4 regions of the Staphylococcus schleiferi genome follow, and region 1 is predicted to be linked to each of the others. Evidence: riboswitches for the same ligand, from Rfam matches in the RefSeq annotation. Region 1 holds a riboswitch; each other region holds the start of a gene.
What was found. Region 1 has a riboswitch for thiamine pyrophosphate ahead of MUA40_RS10280 (thiamine phosphate synthase). Riboswitches for the same ligand answer to the same signal wherever they lie in the genome.
Positions count from the first base shown of each region.

Region 2: linked by a shared signal. The riboswitch ahead of MUA40_RS08380 (ECF transporter S component) and the one ahead of MUA40_RS10280 (thiamine phosphate synthase) in region 1 are both predicted to bind thiamine pyrophosphate.
Region 3: linked by a shared signal. The riboswitch ahead of thiO (glycine oxidase ThiO) and the one ahead of MUA40_RS10280 (thiamine phosphate synthase) in region 1 are both predicted to bind thiamine pyrophosphate.
Region 4: linked by a shared signal. The riboswitch ahead of tenA (thiaminase II) and the one ahead of MUA40_RS10280 (thiamine phosphate synthase) in region 1 are both predicted to bind thiamine pyrophosphate.

Region 1 covers NZ_CP094712.1:2,170,988-2,178,518, reverse strand. The annotation lists gene kdpB (potassium-transporting ATPase subunit KdpB) at 1-1,593, shown strand, start outside; gene kdpC (potassium-transporting ATPase subunit KdpC) at 1,604-2,167, shown strand; gene MUA40_RS10285 (Bax inhibitor-1 family protein) at 2,717-3,343, shown strand; TPP riboswitch at 3,363-3,470, shown strand; gene MUA40_RS10280 (thiamine phosphate synthase) at 3,545-4,129, shown strand; gene thiS (sulfur carrier protein ThiS) at 4,135-4,335, shown strand; gene MUA40_RS10270 (thiazole synthase) at 4,338-5,105, shown strand; gene MUA40_RS10265 (ThiF family adenylyltransferase) at 5,105-6,112, shown strand; gene MUA40_RS10260 (YebC/PmpR family DNA-binding transcriptional regulator) at 6,187-6,900, shown strand; gene MUA40_RS10255 (cupin domain-containing protein) at 6,924-7,400, shown strand.
Region 2 covers NZ_CP094712.1:1,784,728-1,792,258, reverse strand. The annotation lists gene MUA40_RS08385 (ABC transporter ATP-binding protein) at 1-760, opposite strand, end outside; gene MUA40_RS08380 (ECF transporter S component) at 773-1,348, opposite strand; TPP riboswitch at 1,482-1,581, opposite strand; gene graF (glycopeptide resistance-associated protein GraF) at 1,802-1,933, opposite strand; gene auxA (lipoteichoic acid stability factor AuxA) at 2,432-3,763, shown strand; gene MUA40_RS08365 (class I SAM-dependent rRNA methyltransferase) at 4,070-5,239, shown strand; gene MUA40_RS08360 (hypothetical protein) at 5,298-5,828, shown strand; gene MUA40_RS08355 (phosphocarrier protein HPr) at 5,995-6,261, shown strand; gene ptsP (phosphoenolpyruvate--protein phosphotransferase) at 6,261-7,531, shown strand, end outside.
Region 3 covers NZ_CP094712.1:2,470,241-2,477,771, reverse strand. The annotation lists gene ahpF (alkyl hydroperoxide reductase subunit F) at 1-636, opposite strand, end outside; gene ahpC (alkyl hydroperoxide reductase subunit C) at 651-1,220, opposite strand; gene nfsA (oxygen-insensitive NADPH nitroreductase) at 1,784-2,539, shown strand; gene MUA40_RS11795 (L-cystine transporter) at 2,648-4,039, opposite strand; gene thiO (glycine oxidase ThiO) at 4,104-5,222, opposite strand; TPP riboswitch at 5,316-5,418, opposite strand; gene MUA40_RS11785 (DNA-binding protein) at 5,492-6,091, opposite strand; gene MUA40_RS11780 (hypothetical protein) at 6,203-6,877, opposite strand; gene MUA40_RS11775 (general stress protein) at 7,185-7,531, opposite strand, start outside.
Region 4 covers NZ_CP094712.1:818,559-826,089, forward strand. The annotation lists gene murA (UDP-N-acetylglucosamine 1-carboxyvinyltransferase) at 1-1,041, shown strand, start outside; gene MUA40_RS03660 (hypothetical protein) at 1,013-1,231, shown strand; gene fabZ (3-hydroxyacyl-ACP dehydratase FabZ) at 1,231-1,674, shown strand; gene MUA40_RS03670 (YwpF-like family protein) at 1,896-2,330, opposite strand; gene MUA40_RS03675 (single-stranded DNA-binding protein) at 2,511-2,876, shown strand; TPP riboswitch at 3,295-3,395, shown strand; gene tenA (thiaminase II) at 3,465-4,142, shown strand; gene thiD (bifunctional hydroxymethylpyrimidine kinase/phosphomethylpyrimidine kinase) at 4,146-4,952, shown strand; gene thiM (hydroxyethylthiazole kinase) at 4,954-5,745, shown strand; gene thiE (thiamine phosphate synthase) at 5,747-6,385, shown strand; gene yidC (membrane protein insertase YidC) at 6,474-7,331, shown strand.

The sequences.
Region 1 (7,531 bases):
GAAGGGATTGCAACGGTTGATGAATCTGCAATTACAGGGGAATCAGCACCAGTGATTAAAGAATCAGGTGGCGATTTTTCAGGTGTTATTGGTGGCACAACTGTAACATCGGATTGGCTTATTATTGAAGTCGATAGTGAGGAAGGGGCTACGTTTTTAGATAAAATGATTGCCTTAGTCGAAGGTGCACAACGTAAAAAAACGCCAAATGAAATTGCACTTTTTACCTTACTTATCACTTTAACGATTATCTTTTTAGTTGTTATTTTAACGTTTTATCCTATTGCACAGTACTTAAAACTGAATGTGCCCATTGCAACGTTGATCGCATTAACAGTATGTTTAATACCGACAACGATTGGGGGATTACTTTCAGCTATTGGTATTGCTGGGATGGACCGTGTGACACAGTTTAATATTTTAGCTAAAAGCGGACGTTCCGTAGAAACATGCGGGGACGTAGACGTATTAATTTTGGATAAAACCGGCACAATTACTTATGGTAACCGTTTAGCGGAATCATTGATGCCTGTGCATGAAGAATGGTACGACAGATTACTCGTCGCAGCTTACGAAACTTCTGTTTATGATGATACACCTGAAGGCAAAAGTATTGTTACTTTGGCGCAAGCTTCATCGGTTCAATTACCGGATGAAGTCAAAGGTGACTACCAACCTTTTAAAGCGGAAACACGTATGAGCGGTATTATCATGGGTGATCGTGCTGTCTTTAAAGGGGCACCTAATAGTATGATTAAATATGTTAAACAAAAAGGCGGCAGGGTACCTTCTAATATTGAATCGCTGGTTACTGAAGTCTCTAGTAAAGGCGGAACACCTTTAATCGTCGTTGAAGATCAAACCATTTTAGGCGTTATTTACTTAAAAGATGTCATTAAAGAAGGATTGGTCGAACGTTTTCAAGAGTTACGTCAAATGGGCATCGAAACAGTTATGTGTACAGGTGATAACGAATTAACTGCCGCGACTATTGCGAAAGAAGCGGGTGTGGATCGTTTTATCGCAGAATGTAAGCCAGAAGATAAAATAAAAGTCATTAAAGAAGAACAAGAAAAAGGGCATATCGTCGCGATGACAGGAGACGGAACAAACGATGCGCCTGCATTAGCACAAGCCAACGTTGGATTAGCTATGAACTCAGGTACATTAAGTGCAAAAGAAGCAGCAAATCTAATTGATTTGGATTCAAATCCAACTAAACTGATGGAAGTTGTTAAAATCGGTAAACAATTATTGATGACGAGAGGTGCGTTGACAACATTTAGTATTGCGAATGATATTGCGAAATATTTTGCGATTTTACCTGCAATGATGATGGTCACTGTACCGGAAATGAGTATTTTAAATATTATGCGTTTGAATTCTCCTGAATCTGCAATTGTTTCAGCGTTAATATTTAATGCACTGATTATTGCATTATTAATTCCAATTGCGATGAAAGGTGTGCGCATTAAAGGTGCTTCAACGGAGACCATCCTCATGAAAAATATGTTGGTATATGGATTGGGTGGTATGATTGTTCCGTTTATTGGAATTAAACTCATCGATCTCATTGTTCAATGGTGGATATAGGAGGGTGTATATGAAAGCGATAAGAAGTAGCATAGGACTCGTTGTAATGACAATGGTTTTGTGTGGTGTCCTCTTTCCATTGGCTGTAACGGCAGTTGGACAGACGTTGTTTCATCACCAAGCTAACGGAAGTCTTGTGACACAGAATGGTAAGGTAGTAGGTTCAAATCTCATTGGACAGCAGTGGAATGAACCTCAGTATTTTCACGGAAGAACGAGTGCTGTCAAATATAATATGGATAAAACGACATTAAAAGAAAAAGGGGTGGCTTCTGGTAGTGATAACTATTCAAATGGCAATCCTGAACTTAAAAAGAGAGTAGAAGACTTAAAACAAGATGATGGTCACCATACACCGATTGATGCGGTGACAGAATCTGGTTCAGGTTTAGATCCGGATATTACGGTGGATAATGCAAAACAACAGGTGGCACGTATTGCAAAACAACGAAATCTCTCACCACAACAAATTGATCAATTAATTACTAAGCAAGCACATAAAGGAACGATGTATGATGACTATGTGAATGTGTTGGCGTTAAATATGGCGTTAGATCATTTGTCAGCACATTAATTGTTGATTGTACAGTGGCCGTTGTACGGTTTATGATGAGATGAGGCTGGGGTTATTTCCTCAATTCAAACGCTCTAAGATTGTTTTTAATTAAACTGTCTTAGAGCGTTTTTGATGTTGGATTACTTGTATGGATGGCTTCGCTTTCCGAGGGGACAGCCTCAGCCTGTAGTCTTCGGCTTGTCCTGTTCCCTCAGGCGTCTCGCCATCCATGCATCGTCAAAAATATACAGTGCTTCATTGTTTTAAATTCAAACGTGCATCGATTCATCGTAACAGTGAGTCATTGAACAGTGTGCAATTTCTAATGGCTTAATAAGGGCGTTGAAGTGTTTTATAGGTTGATACCCAGGCTGTTTCAACTGAATGTAAAATAAAAAATGACGTAATAAAAAGGGCCATAAGACGCGAATTTATCGAGATGAAAATTTAATGCGATATTGAATGAGGTCTAAAAAGTGCATTTTCGGGTACAAGACAAGAGACTTTATTTTATTCGTAACACAATCTATCGTAAAATATAACAACCAAAAAGAAAGGAGAGAAAAGATGTCATCATCAACACATCAACCCCCTAGTAAGGCTTATGGAAAAGTTTGGCTCTTTTTTGTTTATTATTGGCTTATTTTTGGGATTTCAACTTATTTAGGTCAATTTTTACCAGAAGCATGGCGCCAACCGCTATCGATAGGATTACTTATCCTTATTCTGATTTCGATGGTTGTCCAACGTGTACGTTTTAGTGGTCCTATCATTTCACATATTTATACCATTGTTGCAGGCTTATTATCCTATGCCACATTTATGTATACGTTAGAAGATTTAGGGCCAAGTGTATTTTTTAACACTGTTTTATTAGCGATTGCGGCGTTTCTTATCTTTGGCTTTTTAGGTTATTTTTTGATAAAAGATGCTTCAAGTATTGGAAAATATTTATTCGTGACACTTATCGCTTTAATTTTAGCAAGTCTACTTGGGTGGTTTATCCATAACCCGATTTACCATACGCTCATTGCGGTGGTAGGTTTGTTATTATTCTTATTGTATACGCTTTATGACTTTAATCGGATGAAACGAGGACAATTTTCACTTAGAGAGATGGGTTTCAATTTGTTCTTAAACCTTTTCCGTATTATTCGTTATGTGTTAGAATTAACACGTATGGTAAAACGTTAACGCAATTGAATAGATAAAACGATTCCACTGGAAGTGCCATTGCGAATGGCTGAGATTGAAATGCGATTTCAAAATTCCTGAACCTGATCCAGTTCGTACTGGCGTAGGAAAGTGGCTGAATTCGTGGGAATAACACGCTACTTTTCTTAATTTGATTTATGAAAAGTAGCTTTTTTTGTTGCGTTAAGGAGGATGGATACGATGATTGTAGTGGTTACACCTTATCAAAGGCTTGATTATACGCATATTCAACGCTTGTGTGCAATTGAACCTGATATTGATGGCGTCATTTTCAGGACACCTATGAGAAAGCCTGAACTAGAAAATTGGATTTTAAAGTTGCATGATGAAGGTTTTCCAAAATCTAAAATGATTGTACATACGGATGTGCAGCTTGCCGAGCAATTGGGCATTCATCGCCTTCATTTCAGAGAAGGTGATGTTAACGCCGAACATATCAAACAGAAGTCGCCGGATTATCGTATTAGTATGTCTACGCATTCTGAAAATAGTATTCGCTATGCGCAAGCCCAACATTTTGATTTCGTATTGTTTGGTCATCTCTTTCCCACACCCTCTAAGCCCCATCAGCCACCACGATCCTCTAGTGAAATTGCAGCAGTGTTGTCTATTGACTTTCCTATTATTGCAATTGGAGGCATTCGTCTTGAGACAATCCAAAACGTTCCTACAGGTTTTTCGGGGATCGCATGTATCGGAAGTGCGTTTTCAAACGAAATCCATCAGTTTAGACAAATGGTCACTTATTGGCGTGCAAAGGAGTGAAGGTAATGCAAGTATATGTGAATGGTGAAAGGCAACTTTTCGATGAAGGCACTACGATTCGTGATATATTGAATCACTTTGGTATTGAATCAAAACGCATGGCAGTTGAACGTAACGAAGAAGTTGTAAAACGCTCAGAGTGGGATACAACTGAAGTGCGTGAAGACGATCAGTTAGAACTTTTAGAATTTGTTGGAGGCGGTTAATGATGTTTAAAATTGGTAATTTAAGTTTCAATTCAAGATTGTTTTTAGGAACAGGTAAATTCGAAAATGAAGAGATTCAATCTCGTGCAATTGATGCATCTGAAACAGAAGTACTTACATTTGCGGTACGCCGAATGAGTTTGTATGATGAAAAGTTGCCGAACCCTTTAGCCAATGTGGACTTATCTAAATTTACGACATTTCCAAATACAGCAGGTGCGAAAACGGCTGAAGAAGCAGTACGTATTGCTGAATTGGCAAATGAAGCTGGTGTATGTGACATGATTAAAGTAGAGGTAATTGGTGATGATGAAACATTATTACCTGATCCCCTCGAAACTTATAAAGCATGTGAAATTTTATTAGAAAAAGGCTACATTGTTTGTCCATATATTTCAGATGATGTTGTGTTAGCGAAACGTTTGGAAGCGCTCGGTGTACATGCCGTGATGCCACTTGCTTCGCCAATTGGTACAGGAAGAGGGATTAGCAATCCTTTAAACTTACGTTATATTATAGAAAAAAGCCAAGTTCCTGTTATTGTGGATGCGGGGATAGGTTCAGCAAAAGACTGTGCGGAAGCGATGGAACTTGGGGCAGATGCGATATTATTAAATTCTGCAGTATCACGTGCTAAAGATTCTGTGAAAATGGCAGAAGCAATGAAAAAAGGTATTGAAGCGGGTCGCTTGAGCTATGAAGCGGGTCGTATTCCTATTCGCTATAATGCTGTTCAATCAAGTCCATCAGAGGGGTTAGGGTTCTTATAATGACCCGCTATAACAGACAAGAGAAATTTAAACCTTTTGGTCAACAAGGACAAGTCCAACTGCAACAATTACATGTGATGGTTATCGGTGTTGGTGCGCTAGGCAGTGGTATCGCAGAGCAATTGACGCGAAGTGGTGTCGGCCGTTTAACAATTGTTGATAAAGACGTGGTGTCCTTATCTAATTTACATCGTCAAAGTGGCTATACTGAAGCAGATGTACAAGCTATGACGCCGAAAGTATTTGCATTACAACAACATCTGTCAGCAATGAACCATGAAGTGACGATAGAACCATTGAATGAGGAGATTACAGCAAGGAACATATTGGGTATCCTCAATGAAACGCAACCCGACATGATTTTAGATGGACTTGATCGATTTGAAACACGTTATTTAGTTAATGAAGCCTCTAGAAAGTTAAATATTCCTTATATTTATGGGGCAGTAGTGGGGAGCCAAGTGAGTGTTTTTCCAATTCATCAAGATGGTCCATGCTTACATTGTGTAATGCCAGACGTACCAGATACAATGGAAAGTTGTGATATTAATGGTGTTCTTCCGCCCGCTGTTCATATGGCGAGTAGTCTGGTTGTAGCAGAAGTCTTCCATTATTTGATGCATGGTGATTTTTCTTATCGTATGACGACAATGGATATTTATCGTGGCAAAATGAAAACATTGTCTATCAAAGCATTGAAAGAAGAAGATTGTAAAGTTTGTGCTCAACATCAATATGATCGATTAAATCATAAACAACTTGAACAAACACAATTACTGTGTGGTGGCGTTTATCAATATAGACTCTCTCCAGAGCAGTTTTCAGCAAAAATCCATCCTAGTGTGACATGTTTAATCGAAAATCATTTTATTAAACGATTACAATATAAAGACTATGAAATGACATTATATCAAGATGGGCGGTTGTTGATTTATCACGCGTCAGATCAGCAAACGGCGCATGAATTAGTACAACGATTATTCGTACAACCTGTTCACATTGAGTAGAATTTGCCATACTGTAAAATTTCCATGTATAATAAAGAGTATTCAAAAAAGCATGTGAAAGCGAGATGGAAGTAATGGGACGTAAATGGAATAACATTAAAGAAAAGAAAGCACAAAAAGATAAAAATACAAGTCGTATTTATGCAAAATTTGGTAAAGAAATCTATGTGGCCGCAAAATCAGGAGAGCCAGATCCAGAGTCAAACCAAGCGTTAAAACTTGTACTTGAACGTGCTAAAACTTATTCTGTACCCAACCATATTATTGAAAGAGCAATCGACAAAGCTAAAGGTGGCGGCGAAGAAAATTTCGATGCGTTACGTTATGAAGGTTTTGGTCCAAGTGGCTCCATGGTCATCGTTGACGCTTTAACAAACAATGTTAATCGTACGGCATCTGATGTAAGAGCCGCATTTGGTAAAAATGGAGGAAATATGGGTGTTTCTGGTTCAGTTGCTTATATGTTCGATCACACAGCGACATTTGCCTTTGAAGGTTTTGATGCAGATGCTGTACTTGAAGCATTAATGGAAAACGATATAGATGTTCGTGACGTAGTTGAAGAAGGTGATTTGACAATCGTCTATGCTGAACCTGATCAGTTTGCTACAGTTCAACAAGCTTTACGCGACATGGGCGTCACTGACTTTGAAGTTGCAGAATTTGAAATGTTACCGCAAACAGAAGTGCAACTTTCTGATGAAGACCAAGCGACTTTTGAAAAATTGATTGACGTATTAGAAGACCTTGAAGATGTACAACGTGTCTTTCATAATGTTGAACTATAATAAATCTTTGGGAGGCATTTATTATGAATGTTCAAGAATGGATACAGCATCTTAATTTAACCCCTCATCCTGAAGGGGGATATTATCGTGAAACGATATTAAGTCCAGATCAGACAGAAGGCCGTCCAAATTATTCAAGCATTTATTTTTTATTAGAAGACGCAAACATTTCTCATTTTCATCGCATTGATGCTGATGAAATATGGTACTTTCATGCTGGGCACACACTCACAATTCATATGATACATCCTGATCACACATATGAAACTGTGCAACTTGGTCCCGATGTAGCAAATGGTGATGTATTACAATTTGTTGTACCTAAAAATACCATTTTTGCATCTTCTATTGAACAAGAAAATAGTTTTGCGGTAGTAGGTTGTATGGTACAACCGGCATTTCAATTTGAACATTTTGAATTATTCACACAAGATGAGCTTATAGAAACTTATCCTGAGCATAAAACAATCATTCAAAAATATGCGAAAAAGAATGTGTAAATGAAAGGGAATGAGGAATGTGACCTCATTACATCAATCCCATAACATATAGGGCGATGATGGGAGACAGTGGTTGTGATTTTAAACATACTAAGGTGGATGTTAAGGTGATGAGAACCTAACGATTGTAT
Region 2 (7,531 bases), 390 kb from region 1:
CAAATAATGATGCCTGCTCAGAAAAGGGAGCTTTTTGTGGTTCAGGGGCATGCGACCATGCTTTAGGGTGCCATACGCCATATTCAGTGAGTAGAGATTCATAATTTTTCATAATATCGCTTGGTGTCCCTTGTTGAATGATTTCACCCTGATGATTCATTAAAATGACACGATCAACATGGTCCCAAATATGTGCCACTTTATGTTCAACAATTAATACCGTTTGGTCTTGCCATAGCGTTTTCAACAAGGTCCATAAATTTTCAGTAGCTTCTGTATCAAGCATTGCTGTGGGCTCATCTAAAAACAAAGTATCTGCACGTTGTAATAAAGTGCCAGCAATGGCTAGCTTCTGTTTCATCCCACCGCTAAGATGATGGATCAATTGTTTAGGATTAATATCAAGGCCCACTTGTTTTAAAGCCCATTGAATTTTTGCATCCATTTCATGACGGGGGACTTGCTGATTTTCTAAAATGAAAGCAAGCTCTTCATTCACTTGTGGCATGCAAAATTGTGAATCAGGATCTTGAAAAATAACACCTGAGTGCTCAGCAATTTGCAGTTCATCATATTTCATAGGTAAATCAATTAAATTCGGTACGATACCACTTAATACATTGAGTAATGTACTTTTACCTGAACCTGAAGGGCCAAGTAAAAGTACTTTTTCTTTATCTTTTATTTCAATATCGATACCATCAAAAATTTTATAGGGTGCGCTTGGATATTTTAAGCGTAAATTTTTAACTTTTAACACAATGAAGCCACCTTACAATGTATCGTAATCATCTTTAGATGCAGGTCGAAATAGTTTAGTGACACCGGTCTGATCCAGGGCTTTGACTAAGATATAAGGAAATACACCCGCTAGAACTGCACCACTGATAACACGGAATGAAATAAGTAAAATAAGATTCCATGTGGCAACTTCATTTAAGTAACCATAGTACCAGTCAATCGGTAAACTAATGATTGCAGCTGCCATACCTGCAAGAACAGCTACCATTAATGCACGAGATTTATATCTGAAAATAGCAAATACAATCTCACAAGCAAGACCTTGTAGCAATGCATAAATAATCGTAGGAATATCAAAACGTCCCATGAGAATCGTTTCCCCAGCTCCTGCAGCAAATTCAGCTAAAAGTGCAATCCCCATTTTTGGAATGATAAGATATGCAACGACAGCGGCACTAAACCACATACCATACAAAAGTTGATCTAAATGTAATCCTAAAGGTTGAACTGTATTATTCACAATCCACCATAAATTATAAATCACTGCAAAAATGACTGAAACCAATACAGTGACCAGAATATCTGATAATGTTAAGCCTTTCTTCATCTGTATACCTCCCAAAATTAAAAAAATACGCATATCTCTTACACTAGAGACAGACGTATGCTGTGATAATTTATATGGGATACAAGTCATCTTAATTGAAGCATGTGCTTTTCTCCTATAACAAGGCGTATCCATTATAAATGAAACACTTTCCTACGCTAGTATCATCTAGTTCAGGTTCAAAGGGTTCGAGGCTTATCCTCATCTCAGCTTTCACACCCCTAGTGCGTGCGTATTTAATTGTTAATGTCAATGTACACCTAGCCCATTCAAAAGTCAACACTCTTCAACATTCTTTTTAATGGCGAGATGGCCGACAATTTCAATACTATGCTTTGAATGATATGCCTAATGAGATGTCTGTCAAACACAAAAGAAGGGATTAGAACATGTTAACGTTCAATCCCTTGTTAAACTTCTATAAATGCACAGCATTCAAATAAAAAGGTCGCATTATTCAAAAGTTTTTTGAATATCGTCTTTTGTTTTTTCAGCGCCTTCTTTAGCATCTTCTTTTTTATCTTTTAATTCTTGCTCTTTATCTTTTGCTTGTTCTGCAGCTTTTTTAATATCTTTTTCAGACATTTAAAACGCCTCCCTTTCGTTTAAAGCTATAATAATACATAACCCATATTGAAAAACGCTAAACATAATTGTTTCAAACAAGATTTTAAAGGATGTATATCAATGCGTGTTTTGGCTGCGATGAGGGGGAGATGAGACATCCAAGGGGTTTGATATTTTAAACTTATGTATTGAAAAGTGCTTTTCTTTTCAGATCATTTGAGTCGTATTGATGAAGCGGTGCTAAAATTTGAATGATATACGAAGGTTAGTTTGTCATTTTAAGCATGAGTGAAATGGTTAAGGTGCTGACTATCTTTTGGTATACTAAACCAATCAAGTATTTTTTGAAGTTTTCAATTGTATATACGTGGATGCTTGCTGTACGCAATAGTGGGGAAATCGAGTTAAAATTTTGATGCGATATAAGTATTGAAAATTCTCATTCTAAAGACTGAATTTGATTAATTTTACAGACAGGTATTCATAGTTCGTATATAATAACTTTGAGGTGAGAGGATGTCTTTGTTTAACAAATACACCGAGGTCATTTATAGCTATATTATCGGTGCACTGTCAATTTTATTAAGTGTGATTATTTTTATAAATATTCCACTCATTCATGAGTTAAAGGATGGCAAGCACCATATTTCTAAGATTGATAATTTATGGGACTTCATTATGGCCTTTTTCAATGAAATTATCCGCGTGATGAGTAAGTATATTGGTGATATCCCGCTAGCAAGTGGCATTATTATTCTTCTTTTTGGTATTTTAATGCTCTTCATAGGTCGAACACTCACAAATACGACACGATTTGATTACGACATATCTATTTTATTTTTACTTATCGGAATCATTTTCTTCGTTTTAACACTCATTTTTATGTCACAAGTGTATGGATGGATTGCGTTTGTTTTCATCATTCCATTTCTAATTCATATTGGTTATATTGCGTATAAAGATGAGCTGAATCCATTACATCGTAAAGAACATTATTTATGGATTATTTTTAGTTACGGCATTTGTTATATCATTACACAATTGGCACTTTATACAAGAATTGAAAGTCGTCAAATAGCACCAATCGACGTTTTAAGTATCAATACATTTTTCGTCGTATTATGGTTGATTGGACAAATGGCAATATGGAATTTCTTATTTCTTCGTCGTTCACTACCTGTATCGCAAGAAGAGATTACAGGTGAAGAAAATCCATATTCTAGAAGTAAAAAGTATCAATTTACGAACACCTCTAAAATTCATTTCAAGGATTTTCAAGATCGTACAGTTGAATTCACACATGATATTTCGCATCGTACACGTAGAAGTATTGATATCGAACGCTTACGTGCTAAGCGTGAAGCGATTGTAGAAAAATGGTTTAAATGGGCTAAATTGGAAGAAGATGATATCCCTACGTTTCTAAAAAAACGTCCAAAATGGCTAAATAAAGGCTACGTAACCATTGCTTGTGGTGTAATTCTATTGTTCTTTATTTTATTAGAATTTAACAACCGCAATGCCTTATTTTTATCTGGAGATTGGGAACTTTCACAAACACAATATGTATACGAGTGGATTAGTCTATTTCTTCTTTTAATTGTTGCTATTTTATTTATTTTAACGTCTGTAACACGAATGCTAAGAGGTAAATATTATTATTTACAATTATTTATGATTAGTATTTTATTCTTTAAATTATTGACAGAGTATATCGTCATTGTCGTACATGGATTGTTATTATCCATTTTCATCACGCCAATTCTAATTTTAATGTTAGTTCCGACTATTATTGCTTTCGTCTTACAATTGAGACAACCAGGTCCCGTACCAAGAAAACCGCAATAATTGAATACTAGCTTGGAGAGACTGGGACACCAATCCCAAAATCAATCGCGCTAAGATGATTTTACTAGAAAATTGTCTTAGCGCTTTCTTTTAATGATAAAAATCCGTATGCAATGCCTGTGTTGAGGCGTGAAAAAAGTATTAATACCTCTTAAAAAAGAAATCACACGACCTAGTGAGATTACATCAAAATTAAAGCGAACATTTTCATGTTGGAAAGTCCACATCGGTACTACGATAACAATGTTACTCCCATATTTTTCGTGTTAAGATGGTGGTAATGACAAGAAGGGAAAGGCTGATTATATGAAAACCGCAGTATTAAATAAAGGAAAAGAAGATAAATATCTTAATCAATACCCTTTAATAGAAGAAGAGGACATCTATCGCCACGATCGACTAGAAGAGGGAGATTTATTTCAATTATTAACATCTAAAAATTCATTTATCGGTGTCGGCTACGTTGGACGACAACATAAAGGGTTAGGTTGGATATTATCATATGAAAAAGATGATGAAATTAATCAAGCTTTTTTTGAGCAGTTATTTGAACAAGCTCTAGAAACACGCCAATACTATTATCAAATTGAAGGAACTAATGCTTTTCGTCTATTCAATGGAGAAGGGGATGGAATAGGTGGTTTAACGATTGATTCCTATGATGGTCACTTATTGATTCAATGGTATTCAGTGGGAATTTATCAATTTCGTGATTCTATTCTTGGGGCAATCAAACAGGTCTTTCCGTTTCGTTCAATTTTTGAAAAAACGAGATTTAAACATCAATCTATTAAAGGTGGATGGGTTGAAGGGGAAAAACCGGAATTTCCAATTGTGATTGAGGAAAATTTCACGTTTTACAATGTGCACCTCGATGATGGACCGATGACAGGTATATTTTTAGATCAAAAAGAGGCAAGAAAAAAATTAAGAGATTATTATTCAGAAGACAGAAAGGTTTTAAATCTATTTAGTTATACAGGTGCGTTTTCTGTAATTTCTGCGACAGGCGGTGCAAAAACAACAAGTGTAGACTTAGCGAATCGTTCCCGTCCCATGACTGAAGAAAATTTTGGACTCAATGGTATCGATCCGAAATCACAAAATATTTTTGTCATGGATACGTTTGATTTTTATAAATATGCAGAAAGACATGGGCTGACATTCGATACAATCGTGATTGATCCACCAAGCTTTGCCCGCAATAAAAAGAAGACTTTTTCTGTTACTAAAAATTACCCGCAATTGATTGAAGGGGCTTTAACATTATTAAATGCGAAGGGCAGTCTCATTTTAAGTACAAATCACAGTGCTTATTCATTAAAAGCATTTAAAAATATGGTTAAAAAAACGTTAGATCATGAAGGCGTCGCTTATCAAATTGATGAGGTAATGGGTTTGCCTAAAGATTTTAAAACACATCCACATTTTAAACCGTCGAAATATCTTAAATTGATTTTTGTGACACTTCAGTAATATTTGAAATTGAAACGGGGTATAAGAAGGTAATAACGGTTTGAAAGGTGGAGTTGAAATGGGTATTTCCAATAAAATTAGCGAAACAGTAGGGAATAAAGTCTTAAATATTGAAAACATAAAACGAAAAAATACATTACCAGTCACGACTTCAGAAATAAATGAAAGACGTCAACGTGCTGAAAACCTTGTGAAGAAAAAAGCTTTTCTTTCATCGAGTGCAACCATCGTTCCAATACCAGGATTCGATTTTGGCGTCGATATGAAATTAATGCGTGACATTATAGAAGATGTCAATAAAATTTATGGTTTAGATCACAAACAAGTGAATAAAATGAGCGATGATATGAAAAATCGTGTCTTGATGGCTGCAGGCATTCAAGGCAGTCAATTTATAGGAAAGAAAGTATCAAGCGGTATTTTAAAAGTAGTTGTGAGAGATGTCGCAAAACGTGCAGCGGCTAAACAAACACGTTGGTTTCCTCTTGTAGGACAAGCGGTATCGGCATCAATTAGTTATTACTTTATGAATAAAGTAGGAAAAGATCACATTCAAAAATGTGAAAATGTTGTTAAGGCATTGTTATAATTTATAAAATTCCGTGACGATTTTTTGAACCAATCCTGTGAAAATCAAGGGATGAAAGCATTTACGAATTGAATTTAAATATAGAATTTGGTAATGTTAAGCTATGTAGCAAAGTTAGTAATAATTTAAGCTAGTAAATCTAGAAATTGAAGGAGTAAGATGTAAGATGGAACAACAATCATATGTAATTATTGACGAAACAGGTATTCATGCACGTCCTGCAACAATGCTTGTTCAAACAGCTTCTAAATTTGACTCAGATATTCAATTAGAGTACAACGCTAAAAAAGTCAACTTAAAATCAATCATGGGTGTTATGAGCTTAGGTGTCGGAAAAGACGCAGAAATTACTATTTATGCTGATGGTAGTGACGAAAAAGAAGCAATCAGTGCGATTACTGAAGTCTTATCAAAAGAAGGGTTAACAAAATAATGTCAAATATAATTAAGGGAATTGCAGCTTCAGATGGTGTTGCTATTGCCAAAGCGTATTTGCTCGTTGAACCTGATTTGAGTTTTAGTCAAGAGACAACAGATCAGCCTGAACAAGAAATCCAAAAATTCAACGATGCGTTGAAAAATTCTAAAATAGAGTTAACAAAAATTCGCAATAATGCGGAAGAACAATTGGGTGCTGACAAAGCGGCCATTTTTGATGCGCATTTATTAGTACTTGATGATCCAGAATTGATTAACCCTATTGAAGAAAAAATAAAGAATGACAAAGCAAGCGCACCACATGCGTTAACTGAAGTGTCACAAAACTTTATTTCAATTTTTGAATCAATGGATAATGAATACATGAAAGAACGTGCTGCGGATATACGCGATGTGTCCAAACGTGTTTTAGCACATCTTCTTGGTGTTGAATTACCAAATCCGAGTATTATCGATGAAAGCGTCGTCATTGTGGGCCATGATTTGACGCCATCAGATACAGCACAATTAAATAAACAATATGTTCAAGGATTCGTTACAAATATTGGTGGTCGTACTTCACACTCAGCGATTATGAGTCGTTCATTAGAGATTCCAGCTGTTGTAGGGACAAAATCAATTACTGAATCTGTAGAACAAGGTGATATGGTGATTATTGACGGTTTAACTGGAGATGTTATCATTGATCCAACGGAAGATGAACTAAAAGCGTATCAACATAAACGTGAATCATTCTTTGCTGATCGTGAAGCACTTAAACAATTACGTGATGAACCATCAAAAACAAAAGATGGTCAACATGTTGAACTTGCCGCAAATATTGGGACACCTAATGATTTGCCAGGTGTAAAAGATAACGGTGCAGAAGGTATTGGCTTATATCGTACAGAATTCTTATATATGGGTCGCGATACGATGCCTTCAGAAGATGAGCAATTTGAAGCTTATAAAAAAGTATTACAAGAAATGAATGGTAAACGCGTAGTTGTTCGTACGTTAGATATCGGCGGAGATAAAGAATTGCCATATCTTAACTTGCCTAAGGAAATGAACCCATTCCTTGGATACCGTGCAATTCGTCTTTGTTTAGATCAACCTGAAATTTTCCGTCCACAATTAAGAGCGTTATTACGCGCTTCAACTTACGGAAAACTGAACATTATGTTCCCAATGGTTGCGACGATTAAAGAATTCCGCGATGCAAAAGCGCTTCTTCTTGAAGAAAAAGAAAACTTAAAACAAGAAGGCGTTGAAGTTAGCGATGA
Region 3 (7,531 bases), 300 kb from region 1:
ACCAATAACAAGTACATCAAAGACTTCTTTGTTTTCAAATGCAGATGCGTCCGGACCTTGACCGAGTGTACTCAAAATATCTGTTACAGTCATACGGCCATTACCGAATTGCTCACCATTTAAGAAGATGGCAGGTACAGCCATGATGTCTTCTGCTTCTTCTTTAAATACAGCACCATCAATCATCGTGTGTGTAATATTAGGGTTCAATACACTCATTAAGTTTAATGCTTGAACAACGTCTGGACACTTATGACAAGTTAAGCTGATATAAGTTTCAAAGTGAAGTGGTTGTTCAATAGATTTGATTTGATCAATTACAGATTGTTCTTCTTTCGGAGCACGTCCACTGACTTGTAAAAGTGCAAGAACGAAAGAGTTGAATTCATGACCAAGAGGGACACCAGCAAATGTAATGCCAGTGTCCTCTCCAGGTCTATTGATACTAAAGCTAGGTGTACGCTTTAAATCAGCTTTTTCTACTGTAATTCGAGATGACATTTCTGCAACTTCATTCACAAGGTTTTCAACTTTTTGTGAATTTTCGTCAGAACCTGTACTTGCTTTAAGTACAACGTCACCTTCCATCAAATCAAGAAGTTGCGATAATTGTTGCTTCAATTCTTGATTTAACATGCAGCATAGCCTCCTTAAATTTTACCGACTAAGTCTAATCCTGGAGTTAAAGTTTCGCCGCCTTCTTCCCATTTTGCTGGGCAAACTTCACCTGGATTTTCACGCACATATTGTGCAGCTTTGATTTTGTGAACAAGTGTGCTTGCGTCACGGCCGATACCGTCTGCATTGATTTCTGCAGCTTGTACAACACCGTCAGGGTCAACGATGAAAGTACCACGTTGTGCAAGACCTTTTTCTTCATCTAATACATCAAATAAACGTGTGATTTGTTGAGATGGGTCACCAATCATTGTGTATTCTAATGTGCTAATTGCATCTGAGTGATCATGCCAAGCTTTGTGTACGAAGTGTGTATCTGTAGAAACAGAGTATACGTTTGTACCAAGTTCTTGTAATTTCGCATATTGCTCTTGAACATCTTGTAATTCAGTTGGACATACGAAAGAGAAATCAGCTGGATAGAATACAACAACACTCCAGCTACCTTTTAAGTCTTCGTGTGAAACTTCAACAAATTCATCTGTTTTTGCGTTGTAAGCTTGTGCTGAAAATTCCTCGATTTGTTTACCAATTAATGACATAATCGAAATCCTCCTATTATATGAATCATTATTATTTTAGATTAGAATTTAAAGACATCTCGTCTTAATTATAATTCCTTATTAATAATAATTCTAATCTCAATAGCTATTATGACATGGAACATGCTTTCCGTCAAATAAATATCATTGTTGAAAGGGACATACGCTGCGAAAGACAGTGGAATCAGCGTTTCGACCTGTGTTAGCGCGATTAAAACGATAAAAATTGCGCTTTAAATTCTAATAAATGTATCACCTTAATGATGAAAAAGGCTTGAAATTGGATAATAAAGGCGTTATTAATTTTATTCTAAAAAGTGTTAAACAATTCAAATGAACGATGAATAAGATGCTTACTAATATCATTTACGGGCGCTGATTCTCAATTACAACTATATAGTACAGAAATACATAGCCTCTCAATCAACAACGACCAATTTAATATACAGCATGTCTTCTGTTGTTATTTTTCTACGATTTAAGGGTATGCATGATATGCAAGGGACATGCGTTTTCTTGAGTGTTTTGATAGGATATAGAAAAAGGATAAGGAGTGTTTATAAATGTCAGAGTATGTGTATGATTTGGCAAAACGACATCACTCAGTTAGAAAGTTTAAATCAAATCAAATTAGTAGAGACACAATCGAAAAATTAATTGAAGCAGGGCAAATGGCTTCAACTTCTAGCTATTTACAGACAACATCAATTATTGGTATAGAAGATGCTGAAAAGAAAGAAGCTTTAAAAGAAGTTTCTGGGCAGCCTTACGTCGTAGAAAATGGTTATTTACTTGTTTTCGTGATTGACTATCACCGTCATCAGTTAATTAGTGAGAAACTTGAAGCTGATATGGAAGATAGCTTTGAGTCTTCTGAGGGATTACTCGTAGGTACAGTAGATGCAGCGTTGGCAGCACAAAATATTGCACTGACTGCAGAGGATATGGGTTACGGCATTGTTTATTTAGGTTCATTACGTAATGACGTACAACGTGTGAGAGAAATATTAAAACTACCTGAACATGTTTTTCCATTGTTTGGAATGGCATTAGGCGTTCCAGCTGATGATGAAAATGGTGCTCCTAAACCAAGATTGCCACGTGAACATGTTTTTCATATTGATACGTATTCCCAAAATGATGAACAGTTATCAAAACAGCTAGAGGCATATGATCAAGAAGTATCACAATATTATAGTCAGCGTACAAACGGTGAGCGCAATGAGACATGGTCACAACAAGTAGCGAGATTTATGAGCAGTAAGCAACGTACAGAAATGAAAGAATGGTTACAAATGGCAGGTTTTAATAGGAAATAAATCAGCAAACTTTTAATTGAAAGTATCTGAATCATAAAGTTGTAATAGCAAAAACCCCTTCAAATCTTTTCCACACGTAAGATTGAAAGGGGTTTTGTTATGATGTTATTAATGTTGCGGTGTTAATTCATCATAGTGATTTGAATTAAATGTTTCTTCATTTAATTGTTTTGTTAATTTAGCTGTTCCAGTACCTGCTAACATTGAATCATTAACATTTAGCGCTGTACGTCCCATATCAATTAAAGGTTCAACAGAGATGAGTACACCAGCGAGTCCAACTGGTAAATTTAACGCTGAAAGTACAAGGATAGATGCAAATGTTGCACCGCCTCCGACACCAGCAACACCAAATGAGCTGAGTACGACGACAACAACAACAGTTGCAAGGAATTTAAAATCAACCTCTACGCCAGCTACAGGTGCAACCATAATGGCTAGCATGGCAGGGTAGATACCCGCACAACCGTTTTGTCCAATCGAAAGGCCAAATGAGCCAGAGAAGTTTGCAATGGCTTGAGGCACGCCTAAACGGTTCGTTTGTGCTTGAACATTTAATGGTAATGTACCGGCACTTGAACGTGAAGTAAACGCGAATAAAATGACTTCGGCTGTTTTCTTCATATATTGAATTGGGTTGACGCCTATGATAGCAAGGATAATCATATGAATGATATACATCGTGATGAGTGCAGCATAAGATGCGATAACAAATTTTCCTAGCGTCCAAATGGCAGCGAAGTCACTCGTCGCAATGGTTTTCATCATAATTGCTAGAATCCCGTACGGTGTAAGTCTTAAGACGAATGTAACGATAGCCATTACAAGTGAATAGACTGCGTCGATACCGCGTTTAAGTGTGTGACCATTTTCAGGTTGTTTACGTGTCACGCGTAAAAAGGCAAAGCCGACAAAAGCGGCAAAGATTACGACAGCAATTGTAGATGTCGCACGTTGCCCCGTAAAGTCTAAAAATGGGTTAGATGGGATTAACTCTAAAATTTGAGCAGGTAATGTCGTTGCCGTTAATTCTTTAGCCTGACTTGCAATTTCAGAGCTACGTGCATTCTCAGCGTGACCGAGGTCAATGCTAGAAGCATCTAAATTAAAGACGACTGCATAAATAATACCGATAATTGCTGCGATTGCTACTGTTCCAATAAGGAAAGCAAAAATCAATCCGCCCATTTTAGCAAACTTTTCACCAATATCGATTTTCGTAAAAGCAGCAACAATTGAAACAAAGATTAATGGGATAACAATCATTTGCAAGAGGGCAATGTAACCATCACCCACTAAGCCAACCCACTCTGTCGTTTTTGATGTGACTTTGCTATCAACACCATAAATGAGGTGGAGTAGAAGGCCTAATAAGATCCCTAAACCAAGTGCAGTAAAGACACGTTTAGGGAATTTAACATGTTTTTTCGTCATGAACCAAAGTCCAATAAGAGCGAAAATAAAAATAATTAAATTAACAATAGTTAAAAACACAGACATATCAAAATACGCTTCCTTCTTAATTCCGACTTATACAATAGGATAATAGGAAAAAAGTATAAAATCAAGCTTTATTTTTTATCTGAGCAATTTTGGGTGAAAAGGGGGTGAGCTGTTCTTTCGCTTTAGCATGGCCGTCAATCAATTTTGCCATCAACGTACCTGCTATAGGTGAGAGTAAAATACCATTTCGATAATGCCCTGTGGATACATAAAGATGGTCTTCAACTTCTCCCATAATTGGCTCTTGGTTAGGTGTGATAGGTCGAATGCCCGTCCATGTTTTGATTACATGATGATTTTTGAGTTGCGGAATCATAGACAAGCTCTCTTGATCTAACCATGACAAGTTGTTCGCATCATTTTCAATACTCCAGCTATCGAAGTCTGATGTCGCACCAATTAAGAAACGATTAGGCAATTTGGGTACGATGTAACAACCATTCATATTAAAAATGGTTTCCTTCAACCCTTTATAACAAGAGGCAATCAGCTTAACGTCACCTTTAACTGGTTGAGTAGGTAATTGGATATGGAGTTGTTGGAGTAAAGTCCCCGACCAAGCGCCCGCAGCAATAATCAGTTCATCTGCTGAAAAGTTGCCTTTAGAGGTAATGACTGTATAACCATTGTGATGACGTTCAACTTTTAAGACTTCGGTCTGTGTCATGAGTTCAATATAGTCGCGCTTTATAACGGAAGCAATTAATGCTTTCGTATAGGTGTTTGCGTTAATTTGACCATCATCTTGGATTTTAAAAGCAGCACTTTGATTAGGATCGAGTTTGGGGAAACGTTGTTTTAGAGCGTATTTTGAGAGTTGTTTAATCGTGTGATCTTGGCTGTGTAAAAATTGGAATTGCGCTTCTACTGCTTGGATATCTTGTTTTTGAGAAGCCACTTTAATTAAACCGTATTTTTGATATTCAATATTAATTCCAGTCTCTTGTTCGAGGTCAGCTGCAACTTCAGGCATCATTGCACGACTTTCCATAGCGAGGTGATACAGTGGATTGGCTTCAAAAAACTCGTTCTGTGCACCAAGCATGCCTCCCGCAGCGTAAGATGCATTCATTCTTGGGGTATAACGATCGATAATCCGAATATGCCGGTTTTGAGAGGACAGCTGTCTTGCAATGGATAAACCCATAACGCCGGCACCAATAATAATTGTTTGTTTCATAAAAAAGCCTCCTGCATGAAAGGATGCAGGAGGAACACGTATATGATTGAAAAATGATGATTGAATCATCATTAAAAAGAGTTGAACTAAGTTCATTGTCATCATACGCTTTCCTTCGTTGGTTCTAACCACCTCAGGTTCAAAGAGTTAAGATAAATTCTTTCTCAGCTCGCCTCGAGCACCCCTAGCATATAAATTTTTATTTGATTTCATTTATTATTGTAACTTTCATATTTGAAATATGCAAGATACGCAAAGGTTGGATGGCTTTAACCACCGAATAAACGTTGGAAGAAGCCTTTCTTTTCACTGTTTTGAATCGATTGCACAAGTGCTTGTTGCTCTTTAGTTTGAGTCTCGATGCTTTGTTGCGTTTGACTCCATTGTTCACTTTGTTCTTTTTGTGCGGCTGTCAGTGATTCCAGAGACTTACTATTCGATTCAAGTTGTTGGTTTAATTGGGTATGTAACGCTTTTAATTCTTCTTGTTGTTGATGAACTTGGCTGACCATCTGACCTAACATTTGACGTTCTTCACGCATTTTGTTGATTTCATTGCGTAATTCATTGATAAGTTGTGGCACTTGTTGATCGCTCGGTAAGTGCTGTTTGTCTTCTTTGACGATAACTTGTAGAAAGTCTTTTTCTTGTTCTAATTCTTCAAAAGCAAGATCATAACTATTTGTACGTGCAACACGTTCTGTTATCTCTTGGAATAATTCAATATCTTCTTCTTTAAAATCAGTCGCTTCTCGACCACGGTATTCGGTTTTATTTAAATGGTAACCACGTTCTTCAAGATGCTGTACGATTTTACGTACTTGCTTTTCACTTAAGCCTGATCTTTGGGCAAATTCTTTTGTCAGCATATATCATTAGATCCTTTCTCTTCTTTTTAGACGTACGGAAGTGTGCGTTCAGTGACCCGTCAGTCTGCCTCTCTCATTATTTTAACGGCTTTAAGCATTGATTTCAAGGTCTTATGGGCGATGTTCTTTGCGTAAACCCATTTTAACAAGTAATGGATAAATGATACTTCGTGGTATTTGATTCGCATAAACATATTTTAAAATGTAGCAGGATTTAACACTTGTACCAAAAATATCCTTAGTTAAAGGAATATTGCCTTTCACATATAAATCTAAAGGGATGGGCTTACCGTTACGATCTAATGAAGGTTGTAAGTATGTAATTTCAGTTTGCTTTTCGTAACCGTTATCTACTAAAAAGTGACGACGGAAGTTAATTTTTTTTGCTGTTTCTTCATCAACATCGTTAGATTCAAATGTAGATTCAAACATAAAGAAATTAACATCTCGACCGTGAAGATGGTTAGATATACGATTCAACTCATACTCAATCTGTTCTAAAGTCGTTTTCAAGCAGGCCTCACAATCTTGACTATGTTGTGCAAGAAGATAAACAATAAAGCCGACATTTGTCGTCGCTTCATAGTGGGCTGTCGCCAAGCTTACAATGGCGTCGTCCTCAATACCAACAATAAATACAAAGTCGTGTTGGGTTTTATCTGTTTTGAGTGAACGCGCAAAAACAGACGCATCTTCTGTTACTAGATGGTCTAATTTATTTTTATAGAATGCTATTGCTGGCTCATACCAACGATCATGCGTAGATTTAATATGTACAAAGTTCATGTTACGTCACCTCTTTTAAGTTAACTCTCGTTTATTCTTGCAAGTATATAGGGTCATTGCAATGATGTATCAATACAATAGCTAGGTGAGGGAGTCAGTTGTGACTGTATCATTAGATAAAACAGATGACTAAGCTGGACTCATCATGACTGACTGTGGTGTCAAAACAAAAGATAAACAATAAGGGAACAGGAGAGAGTGTGTATGGAAATCTCATGTTTCTATAGATTTCCACATCTATCTCATATTCCCGTCCCCATCAAATGATTATGAAGTCATTCAGTATTAATAGAACGCAGTGTTTGATTTATTCAATGTCCCCTTTATGTTCAGAAGGAGCATGTTTGTCATCGTCTGGTGTTTGATATGCAGCATTGTTTTCTGGAACCTCATTGCATTCGTGATCAACTCTTTGCGCAATCACTATGATTTTATTGTTTACGATGTCTTGTTTAAGGTCTTCTCGCTCATGTTCAGAGAAATTATATTTAGACAGAGCGGCCTCTTCCGCATCTTCACCAATAAAAAAGCGCATAAATTTATCGCTGACTGTTCCATTAGTCGATTTGTGTTGAATTTGTGAATCATTGAATCGATCTGTTTTCAATTTTTCTCTGCTTAATACCACAATTTCGTTTTCTTTTAGACCTTCTT
Region 4 (7,531 bases), 1.2 Mb from region 1:
GTCGATGCTTCTAAAGATTTAAATGAAGAAGCCCCTTATGAATATGTGAGTAAAATGAGAGCTAGCATCCTTGTTATGGGACCTTTATTAGCTAGATTAGGACGTGCAAAAGTAGCATTACCTGGAGGGTGTGCAATCGGTTCCCGTCCGATAGAGCAGCACTTAAAAGGTCTTGAAGCATTAGGTGCCAAAATATATCAAGAAGCAGGTTATATCTATGCTGAAGCACCTCAAGGTTTAGTTGGAAATGAGATCCATTTTGATTTTCCAAGTGTAGGCGCAACACAAAATGTGATTATGGCAGCAACCTTGGCAAAAGGACGTACCGTCATTGAAAATGTTGCAAGAGAACCTGAAATTGTCGACCTCGCAAATTACATTAATGAAATGGGTGGCGACGTTAAAGGTGCAGGCACAGATACCATCATTATTAACGGTGTTGAATCATTGAAAGGGGTCCAACACGTAATTATTCCTGACCGTATCGAAGCAGGAACACTGATGATTGCTGCTGCCATTACGAGAGGCGACGTATTGGTTAAAGGTGCAATTAAAGAGCACATGACAAGTTTAGTCTATAAATTGGAAGAAATGGGTGTAAACCTCGAATATCAAGAGGATGGTATACGTGTAACTGCTCCGGAACAACTACAGCCAGTAGATGTTAAAACGCTTCCTCACCCAGGTTTCCCGACAGATATGCAGTCACAAATGATGGCACTGCTTTTAACAGCTGAAGGCCATAAAGTCATCACGGAAACGGTGTTTGAAAACCGATTTATGCATGTAGGTGAATTCAAACGTATGAATGCTAAAATATCAGTTGAAGGCCGTAGCGCAAAAATAGAAGGCAAAAGTGAGTTGCAAGGTGCGCAAGTCAAAGCAACCGATTTACGTGCAGCAGCAGCTTTAATTTTAGCTGGCCTTGTGGCAGATGGAGAAACAACAGTAACTGAACTGAAACACCTTGATCGTGGTTATGTGAATTTTCATGGAAAGCTTAAATCATTAGGTGCTCAAATTGAAAGAGTTAATGACTAAGCGAAATAACTGGTTACAAGTCCTGACGCATTCACTCAGTGCAAAATTGATTCTTTTTGTAATCGTCGCAGTAATTTTGTTTTTTGTCGGAATCATGACAGGCTTTATTATTAACCATGACAACGTCATTAAAATGTTTGATTTGAGTTTTTGGCATCATATATTTGAAACAATTGGAGGAGAAGATTAATGGAAACCATCTTTGATTATAATGAAATAAAAAATATTATACCGCACCGTCAACCTTTTTTGTTGATAGATAAAGTTGTTGAATATGAGCCGGGTCAACGTTGCGTGGGTATTAAACAAGTTTCAGGTAATGAGCCGTTTTTCCAAGGCCATTTTCCAGAATATGCAGTTATGCCAGGCGTCTTGATTACAGAAGCTTTAGCACAAACAGGTGCTGTCGCTATGCTGAATAGTGAGGAGAATAAAGGGAAGTTAGCCTTATTTGCTGGTATAGATAAATGTCGTTTTAAAAAGCAAGTGGTTCCAGGAGATACACTACGTTTAGAAGTAGAAATCACAAAAATTAAAGGGCCGATAGGAAAAGGGACTGCTAAAGCAACAGTTGATGGTCAAATTGCATGTAGTTGTGAATTAACTTTCGCATTGCAAGATCCTAATGCCTAATTAAAAATTAAATATAATGGCATAATGAATGTCCAATATAAAAAAGTAGATGTCTGGGTCGTGAACAACTTGAATCAAGTACAACCTAGACATCTACTTTTATTTGAAGAAACGTCGATATTCCTCTTGTTTAAATATATTTGAGATGTTTTATTCAATTTAATATTTCTGATACGTTTAATTTTTACGAAAAGTTGTTGTCAAAAATGATTAATTTCACACTATTGCCGTTCGTCTTTTAAACGTGGTTTTGATTGCATCATACGGTTAAATGTTGTGATTAACTCATCACCTTCAAGACCTTCATTCACTAATTGCTCAAGTAAACTTTCCGCGTACACTTGGCGCAATGTATAGATGTGACATTCAAATACGACAGAGATAGACTCTTTTAAAGGTGTAATATGTTTAATTGTGGCATCAAATAACGCAGGATCGTTAGAAGGGCGTGTAATGACGACACGAATATCTAATAACTTTTCTTCTGCCATATACTGTTCCATTTGTTCTTGATGCACATCAGAAATGACAATTTCCAACAACCAACCTGTTCCACTATTTTCTTTATTAATAATAACGCCATCAATCAGTTCATATTCTGTCACAGTACTGTTTTCAGAAACGATTTGGAAGCGGACAGCCTTAAATGTTTTCATTCAACCAACCCCTTAAAAGATTAAAGAACTTTTCGAAAAAATGGATTCATCGCTTATTATAACTCAAAAAGTAAAAAAATTCTTTACCTGCTTGAACTTTTAAAGGAGGTTGCATGGTTGTTTTTAATTTTTTGAACATTGTTTTATTGTGATAAACCGACTATATTACGGATATAGGAGGTGAGCTCAATTAACCAATTTCAAGCAATCGGTTGTATTAATCGTCCGCCACAGTATTATGAAAATGAAAACAGTCACTTGATAACTTTTACAGCCAAAGTCACACGTAACTATTTAAGTCGCAACCAGCGACCCATGTATGACTTTTTGAACTGCAAAGCATATGGAGAAGTGGCAATTCAAATTAAAGAAGCTTTCAAAGAAGACATCATTGTAGCAATCAGCGGACAAATTCAAACAAGACGTTTTTTTCATAATGATGAAAAACGTTATGCTACGGAACTTCTCGTTACACAATTTTATCCCTTTATTCCCTCGCAAATGAAATCAACATGTGAAAACCTAACAAGCCAAACACAAATTTAAATATCTATGATTTATCACCCACTATGCTTTCAAAATCAACCTTCTCAAATTATATTTCCCCTTACAAAATATAATCGAATTTACCTCACACAATCATTTAACTGATCTTATTCATTTACCTTCAAAAACATTCCCAACTATTATTTTTGAATGGGAGTGGGACAGAAATCTATAGATTTCGTCGTCCCACCCCGGCAAAGATGACTAGGGCTGAGGCGAGCTAGAAGAGCGAAAGCGCAGCCCAGACATCGACTGCGCTCTATAAATGAAAAGAATACATACATAAAGGTATTAAATATTGGAACAACAGTTTCATACTAATAATTGGTAAATCGAATCATTAAAATAGAATATTCAGAATAAAAGTCGACTCTAATTGAAATTAAACAGTCTTTTTGATACATTAAGTATAAATAAATAAGACTACTAGGGGCGCCTTATGGCTGAGATGAATGGCAATTCAGACCCTTCGAACCTGATTTGGTTGATACCAACGTAGGGAAGTAGCGGTATAACATCATTCACCATGGTATGTTATCAAGGCTGCTTTTCTTAGTGGTCTTTTTTCATATCAAAGGAGAATACAAAATGACATTTTCTGAACAGTTAATGCAAGAGGCAGAGCCAATTATTGAGCAAATTTATAATGATGATTTTATTCAAGGTTTACTTACAGGGCAAATTCCTAAAGCAGCAGTTAAGCATTATTTACGTGCAGACGCTCGCTATTTAAATGAGTTTGCGAAAATATACGCGTTGTTAATACCTAAAGTCAATTCAAAAGAAGAAATACAATTTTTGACCGAACAAATACAATTTGCAAGCTCAGGAGAAGTGGAACCGCATCATATTTTAGCTGATTTTGTAGGTGAAGATTATCAATCGATAATCGCTGAGGGTGAATGGTATCCCTCTGCCGATCATTACATTAAACATATGTATTACAATGCTTTTGCATTTGATAATGTGGCATATACGATTGCCGCTATGGCGCCATGCCCATATGTTTATCAACAACTTGGTAAACGTGCAATGGCACAGTACGATTTTTCAAATTCAAACCCATTGAAATCATGGTTTGCATTTTATGCACAAGAAATGGACACTTTAATGTCATACATTCAACGATGGTTAGATGATTATGCAGAAACGAGTTCTACTCAAGTTCAAAAAACTTTACGACAAAACTTTCTACAAAGTACGATTCATGAACGCCGTTTCTTTAATATGTCATATCAATTAGAACAATGGGAATTTGGAGGGTAAAAAATGGAAAAACCAAAAATAGCTTTAACAATTGCAGGTACGGATCCTAGTGGTGGCGCAGGTGCAATGGCAGATTTGAAATCTTTTCATTCCTGTGGTGTTTATGGCATGGCAGCAATTACAAGTATTGTAGCGCAAAACTCTTTAGGTGTTCAGCATATTCATAATTTAGATGCTGCATGGCTTGAAGAACAATTAGAAAGTGTATTTAATGATGAAAAACCGCATGCTTTAAAAACGGGTATGATACCTACACCGGAAATGATGGAAGTCATCGAAAACTATTTGAAAAAGATTGATATTCCTTATGTCATAGATCCCGTAATGGTTGCCAAAAGTGGAGATTCATTAATGGACCAAAGTGTACGTCAGAGTTTAAAAGAATCATTATTACCTTATGCAGATGTTGCAACACCTAATCTTCCTGAAGCTGAAGAAATCGTGGAAATGACCATTGATAGTGAAGAAAAAATTCTTCGTGCCGGTCAATATTTTATTCAAGAAATTGGCTCAAAAGGTGTCATTATTAAAGGTGGCCATTTAGAAGGCGATGCGATTGACCATTTATTTACTAAAGAAGGTCATTATGAATTTAAAAGTGAACGTTTCCCAACACAACACACACATGGAACAGGTTGTACTTTTTCGGCAGTTATTACAGCAGAATTAGCAAAAGGAAAGTCAGTTTTCGATGCAGTAGCTAAAGCGAAAAAATATATTTCGTTAGCAATTCAACATACCCCTGAAATAGGAAAAGGGCGTGGCCCGGTGAACCATTTTGCATATGAAAAAATCAATGGGTGGGATTAATATGAATTTTTTATTAAAGTTAAGAGCACAACATCCTTTAGTTGTTTGTTACACCAATGATGTTGTTAAAAACTTTACGGCTAACGGTTTGATTAGTGTCGGTGCAAGCCCTGCAATGAGTGAAGCACCGGAAGAAGCAGATGATTTTTTTAATGTAGCGCAAGCATTATTAATTAATATTGGGACATTGACAAAGCAACGCGGTGAAGACATGCTAAAAATCGCAAAAACAGCCAATAAAAAAGGCGTGCCTGTTGTGTTTGATCCAGTTGCAGTGGGCGCATCTCAATTTAGAAAAGATTTTTGTCAACGTTTCCTAGAGGAAGTAGATGTATCGGTCATTAAAGGTAATGCTTCTGAAATAATGACTTTAGTCGATACGACAACAACGATGAAAGGTACGGATAGTGCGGATGATATCGATGTTGTAACAATCGCACAAGAAGCGTATAAAAAGTATCAAACCGCTATCGTTATTTCTGGCAAGGTCGATGTTATTATTCAAAAAGAGGGTATTGTTACATTATCTAATGGTACGCCACTCCTTACTAAAATCACAGGAGCAGGATGTTTGCTTGGAGGTGTGATTGCGAGCTTTTTATTAGGAGATGAAATACCTTCAATCGAACAATTGACCCAAGCAGTATCTTTTTATAATATTGCTGCAGAACAGGCTGAGCTTCGAGAGGGCGCAGATTTACCAGGGACTTTTCTTGTCGCTTTTATTGATGCATTGAATCAAACATCCGCTGAATCTTACCAATTGGAGATCAAAAAGAGAGAAGTGATTTAAAATGGGTTTTGACCGCAAGCAATTACGTATTTATTTCATTGCCGGAACGCAAGATGTGAAAGAGGGCAGTCTTGAGTCGATTCTTAAAGAAGCGTTAGAGGCGGGTATTACAATGTTCCAATTCCGCGAAAAGGGGCCATCTTCTTTAACAGGAAATGAGAAAAAGAAGAAGGCGTTGGAATTGCAAAAGTTATGTCATGCCTATAAAGTGCCTTTTATCGTCAATGATGATATCAATTTGGCGATAGAAATTGATGCTGATGGTGTTCATGTAGGACAAGATGATGAAAAAATAGCTTCATTTTATTCTAAGCTAGAAAACAAAATTATTGGATTAAGTGTAGGGAACTTCGAAGAGTATGATCAATCAGATTTGACACATGTAGATTATATTGGTGTTGGACCCGTTTATGAAACGAGTTCAAAAAGCGATGCCAAAAAACCTGGTGGTGTCGAAATGATTCGACGAATGAGAGAATATGATGAGAATATTCCTATTGTAGCTATAGGTGGCATAACTGAAGAAAATGTGTCATCTATTATTAAAAATGGAGCAGATGGTATTGCGACCATTTCCTCGATAACACATAGTAGAAATATTGAAAACTCTGTGAATCGTTATATGCAATATTTCAAATAAAATCATTTTTACGTTTGAATATATTTCCACCATTACGATTTCTATGATAAAATATCATTTATGTGAATATTACTTTAGAGGTGGAAAAATGAAGAACAAAGCGTTACTGACGACCCTTCTAGGTGTAGTCTTATTTCTAGCTGGATGTGATTACAGTAAGCCTGAAAACCGAAATGGTTTCTTTTATAATACGTTTGTTCAGCCTATGGACAATCTCATTCATTGGTTGGGGAATTCGTTAGGCGATAATTACGGGTTGGCCATTGTTATTCTTGTATTAGCTGTCCGTCTCGTCTTATTACCTTTTATGCTGACCAACTATAAAAACATGCATATGATGCGTGAAAAAATGAAAATTGCAAAACCTGAAATTACAGAAGCACAAGAAAAGGTTAAACGTGCGCGTACTCAAGAAGATAAATTAGCTGCCAATCAAGAAATGATGCAAGTTTATAAAAAATATAATATGAATCCTATGGCAAGTATGTTGGGATGTTTACCTCTCATTATACAAATGCCTATCGTCATGGCTTTATACTTTGTTTTAAAATACCCATCAGGTGGGGGAATTACAAAGTTTTCTGACTTTTTATGGTTCCATTTAGATAAGCCCGATATTTGGATTACAATTATAGCTGGTGTGCTCTACTTTATTCAAGCGTATGTTTCAAGCTTTAATATGCCACCTGAGCAACGTCAAATGGGATACATGATGATGATTATTTCTCCAATTATGATTATTTGGATTTCATTAAGTTCAGCTGCTGCACTAGGTTTGTATTGGTCAGTGTCAGCTGCGTTCCTTGTTGTTCAAACTTATGTTGCTAACGTTGTCTATGGACGTAAAGCAAAAGCAGAAGTTGCACCATTAATTGAGAAATTCGAGCGCGAGAAAAATGCAAAAGCAGGGAAAAATACTCAAGTCGTAAAGAAAAAGAAAAAATAAGATATGACTAAGATAAGTAGTGAGTCGATTTAAAAGTCGAGTCACTACTTTTTTATTTACCTTCCTTTTTATATGAATGAAAAAAGGATGGATAGTAGAAAAATCACTCATTATAAAAAATTGTAAATAAATGTTCACAAATTTATATGTATTACAATCTTTTTAAAAATACAATATTGACTACTAAAATTTAATTGACT